Linked DNA regions of Ruficoccus amylovorans. The protein of the gene in region 3 interacts with the protein of the main gene of each other region in a pairwise test. Links are inferred from orthologs where the notes say so. Each region holds a gene or a part of one and is shown on either strand. Other genes may lie near its edges.

Region 1 (3,151 bases), on a different replicon or contig from region 3:
AAGATGTCGCACGTGGTCCGCTACAAGGTGGTCTCTCCCCGCGAGGGCGAGCCCGAGTACCTGGACGGAGCCGAAGCGGCCAAGCACTTCCTGTTGGCCAAGCGGCGCAGCGAGGTTATCCGCGAGTCCGAGCAGGTGCGCCTCTCGGGCAAGAGCGTGGATCTGCTTCCGGACGGACCGATTGCGCGTTCGATCAAGGCGGTGCTCGATCGCCAACTGCGTTTCCCGCTCGACACGGCGAACAACCTGCGCGGTCGCCTGCGCCGGATGAACTTCACCATCTACAAGCGCGGTTCCAAGGGCGTTTCCTACGTCTGCGCGGTCAAGCGCTCCTTCCGCGACAGTAACACGCGCTTCTCCGAGTCCTTGCAGGAACTGATCGATTTCATTGAGAACCACCAGAACATCAACGTTTCCACCCTGCCGGAAACTTTTCTGGGGATTACGTTGGAAAAGGGCGGCGAGCAGCCGCTGCCGCCGGAAAAGGCTCCAGCCATCGACAAGGTATCGGAGGAGGAAGCTGCCCGGATCGTCGAGGCCCACGAGAAAAACCGACTGGCCGAGCAGGAGGAATCCGGTGAGGCTGAGCAGGAGGAATCCGGTGAGGCTGAGCAGGAATCTGGCGACACCGCAGACAAAGCGTCAGAACCCGCCCCTGTCGTGCGGAAGCAAAGTCTCAGCGCCGAGGAAAAGCAGGTGCACCAGCTTTTTGCGGATTTGCGCTGGCTGGTGAGCGAGGGGTATGTGACCGAGTTTGGTGATGGAAAGCTTTTCGCCAATCCGCCGGTGGCCGTGGCTCCCAAGCCGTCTGCCTCGGAGGCTGCCGAGGCCGTCACTGCCGCAGCAGAAGATAGCGGTTCGCCCAAAGAGGGGTCCTCGACGTCCGAGAATCCTGACGCTTCAAAGACGGAGGAAGCTGCGCAGGCTGCCTCATCTGAGCCGGAAGCCGCCTCGGATGCCGGGCCTGCGGCTGAGGAAGTTCCTGCTGTGGCGGAAGCTACCGCCGAGGCTGCCCCTGAGGTGGTGGAACCGGAAGCATCGGAAAAGCCGAAGGAGTAACATCGCTTTCAAACGGTCTTGATAAAGCCAGGGCTCGAACAGGCAGGCCGGAAAGTGCGGCAAGTCTGTCCGGAGGCGTGGCCTTCCGCACTCCCTGTCCTTCCGGTTAAAAAAGTAATCGAATTTGACGGTTCCCGTTCTTGCGAAGAAACGAAGTTTCGTCTCAAAAGTTTTTGGGGAAGAGCGCGAGAGGGTGTTCTTTTTCAAAAACACCCTCTCGCATAATCCTCAAAGCTACCTGGAATCGCTTTCGAGTCGGATCAGGCGCTCGTTTTCGCCTTCGAAACTGAAGTGTAGCCGCCAGGCCCGGCGCAGCCATTCGGGTGAAAAGCGTTCCGGCCACTCGACGGCGAGCAGCCAGGGGGATTCCAGCAAGTCCTCCAGCATGAGGCCTTCGGCTTCGTCGGCCTGCTCCAGCCGGTAGGCGTCGAGGTGGACGAGCTGTCGCCGGCCCCGATAGAGGTTGTAAATGTTGTAGGTCGGGCTGGTGACGGGGCGGGTGATGCCTAGTCCGGTCGCCAGGCCGCTGATAAAGGTGGTTTTGCCGGTGCCGAGGTTGCCGTGCAGGGCGAGAACGGTGTCATCGGGCAGGCAATCGGCCAGTTCCTGACCAAGCTGGCGGGTCGCGTCGCTGCCGGAGGTGAGCACCCCCATGCGCAGCCGGTGGAGAAATGCCGCTTGCCCGCTCATTGTCCGCTCAAGTGCTGATAACCACCGCGGGGGAAGAGGATATTTCCGTTGGCGGCGTCGGTGAGATGGCCGTCGGTTTCGGGGCTGGCGTCGGCGAACTTGCCGATCAGGGTTAGAGGCAGGTCAAAATCGCGGCTCCAGGCTTCAAGGAGGGGGGAAAGGTCGGCCTGGCCGTCGAGGATGACGAGCAGTTCGTAGTCCTCGCCGTCGCAGCAGGCGTGGTAAAGCGGGCTTTGCCCGGAGCGTTCGGCCATGCGACCGGCGGCTTCGTCGAGCGGGACCGATGCGGTGTCGAGACGGGCGCAGGCCTGAGGCGGAAGCATAGCCGGGAGATCCTTGGCCAGGCCGTCCGTCAGGTCCATCATGGCCTTGACTTCGGGGCGGGCGGCCAGCCATTGGCCCTCGGTCAGGCGGGGGATGAAGGCGGCGTGCTTACCCAGCAGGCTACCGCCGAGATGCCCTGTGACCGCGACCCGGTCGCCGGGCTGCCCGCCGAGGCGCTGCACCGGGCGGGAAGCCTCGCCGTAGAGGGTGAGCGTGGCCGCGAAGGTGCGTCCTTCGGCTGAGCAGATATCGCCGCCCACGATGTGCGTTTTATAGGTCAGACTGGAGACTTTCAGGCCCTCGAAAAAGCGCTCCAGCCAGGTCATGGAGAGGTTGGCGGAGAGCATGAGGCCGAGCACGGCGGCGTGCGGACGCCCGCCCATGGCGGCAATGTCGGAGAGGTTGCGCTTGAGCAGCTTGGCGGCGACCTGCTCGGGCGGGAGGGAGTCGTCGAAGTGTTTGCCATAGACCACCGGGTCGATGGTCAGCAGTGGAGAGCCCTGCACGGCGGGAAGCACGGCGCAATCGTCGCCTATGCCCGCCGGCGGCGGGGGAGTGGCCCGCCCGAGCCAGTTGTGGATGCAACTGATGAGGGTGGTTTCGTTCAGGCTGCCGACACTTTGGGCCAGACTATGAGAGAAAGGAGTCATGCCGGAGAGGTTTGTACGATTTGGGGAGCGATCGAGATGAGCAGAAGCGTGTTCAGGTTAAAACAGGCGTGGAAGCAAATGGGGACCAGGATAGAGCCGGTGCGTTCGTAGGCGCGGCCCAGCAGCATGGCCAGTAGAAACAACGGCACAAACTGGAGCAGGTTAAGATGCATCAAGGCAAAGAAGAACGAGCTGCCTGTCAATGCCAGCAACGGGTGAAGCCGGCCTTTGAGGAAGCGGTACAGCGCCCCGCGGAAGACCAGTTCCTCGACCACGGGGGCAACGATCCCGGCCATGAGCACGACCAGCGCCCATTCTTCCCAGCCTTTGAGCGCGGTCAACTGCTCGACCAGCGGCTGGTGGGGCGTCTCGATGCCCCAGCCCTGTTTGCGCAGCCAGCCGAGCAGGGATTGCCATCCCAGGCTGGT
Region 2 (3,028 bases), on a different replicon or contig from region 3:
AACGTAGCCCCGTCGCGGATCAACTGGTGGCAACCGCGGCTGGAGGGCTGGTCGATGCGTCCCGGCACGGCGAAGACCTGCCGGTTCTGCTCGGCGGCAAAGCGGGCGGTAATCATGCTGCCGCCGCTGGCGTCGCTCTCCACCACGATGACCGCCAGGCTCATGCCCGAGAGCAGGCGGTTGCGCATGGGAAAGGTGCTCTTGGTGGCGCGGGTGCCGAGCCGGAACTCGGAAAAAATCGCCCCGGATTTTTCCAGGCGGCGGTACAGGTCGATGTTTTCAGGCGGGTAAATAATGTCCAGCCCGCAACCGAGCACGGCCACGGTCGGCCCTCCGGCCTCCAGCGCACCCTCATGGGCGGCGGTGTCGATCCCCCTGGCCAACCCGCTGGCCACGCAGATGCCCAGCCGGGCGAGGTCGGCGGCGAGGCGGCGGGCCACCCCCTGCCCGTAGAGCGTGGTATGGCGGCTGCCGACAATGGCCACGGTCTTGCGGCCTACTCGCAGCGGCCCCTTGGTGTAGAGGCCGATGGGCGGGTCGTAGATTTCCTTCAGCAACGGCGGGTACTCCACGCTGCCCGTATGGATAAAGTTCACCCCGCCGCGAGCCAGTTTTTCCTCCTCTTTGGCCAGATCGAAATGCGAGCGCCAGTTGGCAATCGTGGATGCCATCTCCGGCCCCACTCCCTGCACCTGCCGCAGCGCCGACACGCCCGCCGCCAGCACCGACCTGGGATCTTCGCCAAAATGATCGAACAGCCGACGCAGCGTGACCGGGCCGACGCCGGAGAGGCCGTTGAGCACGAGCGTGGCCTGCGTGGGCGTCAGTTCCTTGTCCATCCGTTGCGTTGTCCTAAAGTGTTAAAAAGTAAACCAACCCGCCCCTAAGCCTCCCGCAGGGCCGGGCCGAAGTGCTCCAGCAACTCCGTGGTGTGCACGGCAATCTGGCCACGGGTACGGGCGAGATGGTCGGCGGCGAGGCCGTGCCAGAGCACCGCCCGGCAGGCCGGCTCGAAGGGCGCGCGCGGCTGCTGGGCGACGAGGCCACCCATCAACCCCGCCAGCATGTCGCCGCTGCCGCCCCGGGCCAGGACCGGTCCGCCCCGCGTACTGAGCGCGACCTGCGAGCCGTCGCACACGCGGGTATGCGGGCCTTTCAGAGCCGTGACCACGCGGTGCTTTTGGCAAAAATCCACCAGCGCCTCCCGCGAATACTCCGCGCTCTGCCGCCCGGCCAGCCGCATAAATTCGCCCATGTGCGGAGTCAGCACAACGCCCCCCGCCGAGGCCGGGCGGCTGGCGGCGGCCAGCGCCGTCTCCGGCTGGAGCGCATCGGCGTCGATGACCAGCGGCAGCTCGACCTCGCGCACCAGGTCGCGGACCAGTTGCAGGGTTTCCGGTTCGCGGCCGATGCCGGAGCCACAGAGCACCGCGTCGGCGCGGGAAAGACGTTCGCGCAGCAGGTGCCAGCCCTCCAGGGCCAGTCCGCCCTCGGGCGTTTCCGGCCAGGGCACCCACATGGCCTCAGGCACGGCGGCGGCGTACTGCGCGGCCAGCGACTCGGGCGCGAAGGCCGTGAGCAGGCCGACGCCGGAGCTGAGCGCGGCCTTGACGCTCATCAGCAGCGCCCCCGGAAAGGAGCGCGAGCCGCTGAGCACAAAGAGGTGGCCGAAGGTGCGCTTGTCGCAGCGCGGCGGGCGCAGCCCGCCCTGGCTCTGCAAGGCGGCGTCGGGCAGGATGTTCTCCGCGAACGAGCGCGGCCCCTCGTAGGGCAGTTGGAAAAACCCGATGTCCAGGTAGCGGATGCGACCGCATTTGTCCGCATGGGCTGGGTCGAAAAGCGGGCTCTTGGCGATGCCGGTGGCGTAAGTGAAGTCCGCCTGAAAGGCGTCCGCGTCACCGAGGCCGCTGGGCAGGTCCACCGCCGCGCGGAAGCGGATGCCCCGGCGGGCGTTGACCTCCGCCAGCAGATCGGCCAGATCGGACTTCAGTGGCGGACGGAACTGCATCCCGAGCAGCCCGTCGAGCGCGATGTCGTAGGCTTCCTGCCGGTAGGTCAGCTCATTGCAGAGGCTGGCGCGGGAGGATTTCAAAAGCTCGTCAAAGGCGCGGCGGGTCAGGCTGCGCAGCTCCTTTTTATCGGCCCGCAGCAACAGGTGCACCTCGGCCCCACTGTGGCGCTTGAGGATCTCGTCCGCCGCCAGCAGCGCGTCGCCGCCGTTGTGTCCCTTGCCCACCAGCGCGAGCACACGCAGGCGCGAGGGCACCTCGGCCAGCTCGCCGAAGTCCTGCAACACCGCCCGGCCCACGGCACGCCCGGCGTTGTTCATGGCCGTCCATTGCTGCTCACGCCCCGGCAAGAGCGTGCGCTCGAAATCGAGGGATTCGTCGGTCGAGAGAATGGGATGGGCGATGGGCATGGCGGATCGGGGGTCGGGAGTTCGAGGATGGCTTTTTTGAAAAAAGACGTCGGTCAACCGGGACGTCGCACGATGAGGACGAACGCCTGGGCCAGAGTCGAGGTATGAGTCAGGGAAAGGAGGACGTTGGTTCCGCCCACGGCCTCCAGCAGGGCCTGCCCTTTAGCGTCCAGACGGGCCAGCGGCTGGGAGCGCTCCCCGTGCTCGACGCTGAGCGAGGTGAACGCGAACTCCGCTCCGATGCCGGTCGAGAAAGCCTTCGAGAGCGCCTCCTTGGCGGCGAAACGGGCGGCCAGATGGGGATACGGATTGCGGTGGTCGAGGCAGTAGGCCTGCTCAACGGCGGTAAAAACCCGGTCGAGGAAGCGCTCGCCGTGGCGCTGGTGGGAAGCGCGGATGCGCTCGACATCCACCAGGTCCGTCCCAACCCCGAGCACGAAGCCGCCTTCCTCCAGCCGGATGTTCATCGCAGCACGCCGTTCATGAGGGCCTTCATCTCGCGCACGGCCTCGGTGATCCCCGTGTAGAGCGCGCGGCTGATGATGCTGTGGCCGATGTTCATCTCGTGCAGGTGCGGCAGTTCGCGCACCATGCGGATGTTAACGTAGT
Region 3 (3,067 bases):
CGCGCATCCAGGTCTCGATTTGCGGAATATCCGCCTCCAGCGACTTCCCCAGCAACACGACTCCCACAATGGCCACAGTGATGATCAACCCGCGCACCAGCAACGTTCGCCAATGCTGGCGCGCATGCAGAGAGACTTTTGCCGCGGCATCCAGATGCCGTCCGAGAAAGCGATGCATAAGGACGGATTATCCGGCAAAAAATACGGCCTTCAAGCGCGAAACCCGGTATCACACCGTGAAAAAGCGTGGCGTGCGCTTCCACAGCTTAGAAGGGGAACCGGCTCTCCCGTCTTGCCAAAAGGCAACCGCCTATTTTTACTGGGCGCAGTATGATCCTGAGCGTTGTTGTCCCCTGCTATAACGAAGAAGATACGGTCTTGAAAATCCTGCGACGCGTTCAGGACAGCCCAGCCTTTTCAGAACACGATCTGGAGCTGATCGTCGTCGATGACTGCTCGACCGACGGCACGCTCGACATTCTCCGCGCCCAACCCGACGCCTACCACAAGCTCCTCCACCACGAAGCCAACCGCGGCAAGGGCGCGGCCCTGCGCACCGGCATCGCCGCCGCCACCGGAGACATCGTCATCATCCAGGACGCCGACCTCGAATATGACCCGCGCGACTACCCCACGCTCATTTCCCCCATCCTGCACCGCGGGGCGGATGTGGTCTTTGGCTCGCGCTTCCTGGGCGGCGGCCCGCACCGCGTGGTCTATTTCTGGCACATGCTCGGCAACCGCTTCCTGACCATGCTCTCGAACATGTTCACCAATATCAACCTCACCGACATGGAAACCTGCTACAAGGTTTGCCGCCGGGACATTATCCAGCAGTTCGAGATCGAGGAGGACCGCTTTGGTTTCGAGCCCGAGATCACCGCCAAACTCGCCCACTCCGGCTGCATCATTTACGAGGTCGGTATCAGCTACGACGGTCGCACCTACTCCGAGGGGAAGAAGATCGGCTGGCGCGACGGTGTCCGCGCCATCTACGCCATCCTTAAATACAACCTCTTCCGCAAACACCGGCGCTTTTACGGCTACGGCAGCTAGTGCCCTAAGTTGCAAACCCTCGGCATAATGATTGCGGACTTACGCAGCCCACACCCGCGGCAGGCATAGCCTGCACTTTCGATGCTAGCGCATCGCCTCTGTGTCCTTTGTGCTCTCTGTGGTTAAAACACAAGAATCCGAAGTTGTGAACCGATGGCGATCGGCCTTGATCAACCGGCGCTGTGCCGCTGGCGGACCGCCTCGAACAGGCAGATCCCGGCGGCGACGGACAGGTTGAGGCAATCAACGTGGCCGCACATGGGGATTTTGACCAGGAAGTCGCACTTGTCGGCGATGGACTTGCGCACCCCGAGATCCTCGCGCCCGAGCACGATGGCCAGCGGGCCTTTCATGTCCACCTCGTACAGGAGTTGCGACTCCTCGTCGCCGGTCCCGACGATCCACAGGCCGATTTCCTTCATCTTTTCAAGCGTGCGGTTGAGATTCTGCACCTGGATGTAGGGGACCTTGTCGGCCCCGCCGCAGGCGATGCGCCGGACGGTCTCGGTCAGCCCGACCGTGTGCTTCTGCGGGGCGATGACGAAGTCCACCCCGGCGGCGTCCGCGCTGCGCAGACAGGCGCCGAGGTTATGCGGGTCCTGCACGCCGTCGATCACCAGCACGAACGGATCTTCGGTTTCGCGCAGTTTGGCCAGGAACTGCTTCTCGTCCATCGGTTCGATGGCGATGCGGTCACTGGCGTGGGCGTTGTCGCGGCCATGTTGGCCGTAGCGGCGTTTGCTCATCTTTTTTTAAATTCGTAGATTTGAGGATGTGTAGATTCGTAAGCTCATCCATTCGCGTATTTCGGAGCCTACTGACTGGTAGATTTACGAATTTGCGAATGATTAAATCTACGAATTTGTAAAATCGGGCTAGGCCGATTTAAAGACCGTGACGACGTTGGCACCGCCAAAGCCGCTGCTGTTGGAAATCGCGACGCGGGGCCCCTTGTCGAGGGTTTCGCGGATGATGTTCAAGTCCTCACCTTCGGGGTCGAGGTCGGTGATGTGGGCCGAGCCGGGCGTGAAGCCTTCCTTCATCCCCAGGACCGTGAAGCCCGCCTCCATCGCGCTGGCCAGCGACAGGCCGTGGCCGGTGAGGGCCTTGGTGCTGGCAAGGGCCGGGCCGCCAGCGCCGAAGACCTTGCGAATCGCCTTCATCTCGGAAGTGTCGCCAATCGGCGTCGAGGTGGCGTGGGCGTTGATGTACTCGACCTCGGAAGCCGCCGTGCCGGTGGCCCTGAGGGCAAGTTCCATCGCGCGGGCCAGGCCGTCGCCCTCGGGATGCGAGATGGCGACATTGTACCCGTCGGACGCCTGCCCCCAGCCGCTGAAACGGGCATAGACGGGGGCGTTGCGGGCGGCGGCGCAGGCCTCGGATTCCAGCACGAGGGCGGTTGCCCCGCCGGTACCGACGAAGCCGTTGCGGGCCTTGTCAAAGGGACGCGAGCCGGGCGGTTCGGCATCAGGGCTGAGTGCGCGCATCGCCCCGAAGGGCAAGATCGTCTCCAGGTCGCCGTCCTCCGCGCCGATGACGATCACACGCTCCTGCCGCCCGAGGGCGATCTCGTCCCAGGCGTAGCCGAGCGCATGCCCGGAGGAGGCGCAGGCCGAGACAAAGCCCCCGGAGGAGCCGAGGATCTTGTGCAGGGCCACGAGGTTGAAAGACAGCGTACCCGTCACCGAGGAGACCACTCCCATCGGGCTGGCGCGGCGCAGGCCGCCCTTTTTCAGCCGCTCCATGTGGTGGGTGAGCAGGCGGACGGACCCGGCCGAGGATGTAAAAAGCCCCGTCTCCGGGTTGGAAATCTCCTCCGGCGTCAGTCCGGCATCCTCCACCGCCTGCACCAGCGCGCAGTGCGCGTAGAGCACGTGCGGGGCCATGCTGCGGAGCTGCTCACGCTTGAGAGCGTAGCGTTCGGGGTAGACCCAGTCTTCCGGATCGTTCGAGCTAACGTCGAAGTCCTTGACCTTTCCGGCCAGGTGGATGCGCTCGCCAGCCTGCTCAA

The links.
Region 1: the proteins of rlmB (region 3) and tsaE interact in binary tests that used the Escherichia coli proteins (3 or more experiments, as listed by UniProt). The link is inferred for Ruficoccus amylovorans from one-to-one orthologs.
Region 2: the proteins of rlmB (region 3) and H5P28_RS02575 interact in binary tests that used the Escherichia coli proteins (3 or more experiments, as listed by UniProt). The link is inferred for Ruficoccus amylovorans from one-to-one orthologs.

Annotation. Positions count from the first base shown.
Region 1 is NZ_JACHVB010000034.1:149,934-153,084, forward strand. The notes cover bases 22-3,021. They hold tsaE (tRNA (adenosine(37)-N6)-threonylcarbamoyltransferase complex ATPase subunit type 1 TsaE), read right to left. Parts: upstream 1,750-3,021; coding sequence 1,294-1,749; downstream 22-1,293. Other genes in these bases: H5P28_RS11180 (hypothetical protein), read left to right, coding at 22-1,059; H5P28_RS11190 (thiamine-phosphate kinase), read right to left, coding at 1,746-2,723; H5P28_RS11195 (CPBP family intramembrane glutamic endopeptidase), read right to left, coding at 2,720-3,021. In the rest of the region: more of H5P28_RS11180, read left to right, coding at 1-21; more of H5P28_RS11195, read right to left, coding at 3,022-3,151. UniProt on the Escherichia coli protein: Required for the formation of a threonylcarbamoyl group on adenosine at position 37 (t(6)A37) in tRNAs that read codons beginning with adenine.
Region 2 is NZ_JACHVB010000012.1:350,531-353,558, reverse strand. What follows is about bases 152-3,028. They hold H5P28_RS02575 (NAD(P)H-hydrate dehydratase), read right to left. Parts: upstream 2,420-3,028; coding sequence 884-2,419; downstream 152-883. Other genes in these bases: H5P28_RS02565 (pyridoxine 5'-phosphate synthase), read right to left, coding at 2,883-3,028; acpS (holo-ACP synthase), read right to left, coding at 2,473-2,886; dprA (DNA-processing protein DprA), read right to left, coding at 152-839. In the rest of the region: more of dprA, read right to left, coding at 1-151. UniProt on the Escherichia coli protein: Bifunctional enzyme that catalyzes the epimerization of the S- and R-forms of NAD(P)HX and the dehydration of the S-form of NAD(P)HX at the expense of ADP, which is converted to AMP.
Region 3 is NZ_JACHVB010000063.1:135,989-139,055, forward strand. The notes cover bases 15-2,930. They hold rlmB (23S rRNA (guanosine(2251)-2'-O)-methyltransferase RlmB), read right to left. Parts: upstream 1,803-2,930; coding sequence 1,227-1,802; downstream 15-1,226. Other genes in these bases: H5P28_RS18465 (TVP38/TMEM64 family protein), read right to left, coding at 15-178; H5P28_RS18470 (glycosyltransferase family 2 protein), read left to right, coding at 331-1,056; H5P28_RS18480 (beta-ketoacyl-[acyl-carrier-protein] synthase family protein), read right to left, coding at 1,932-2,930. Outside these bases: more of H5P28_RS18465, read right to left, coding at 1-14; more of H5P28_RS18480, read right to left, coding at 2,931-3,067. UniProt on the Escherichia coli protein: Specifically methylates the ribose of guanosine 2251 in 23S rRNA.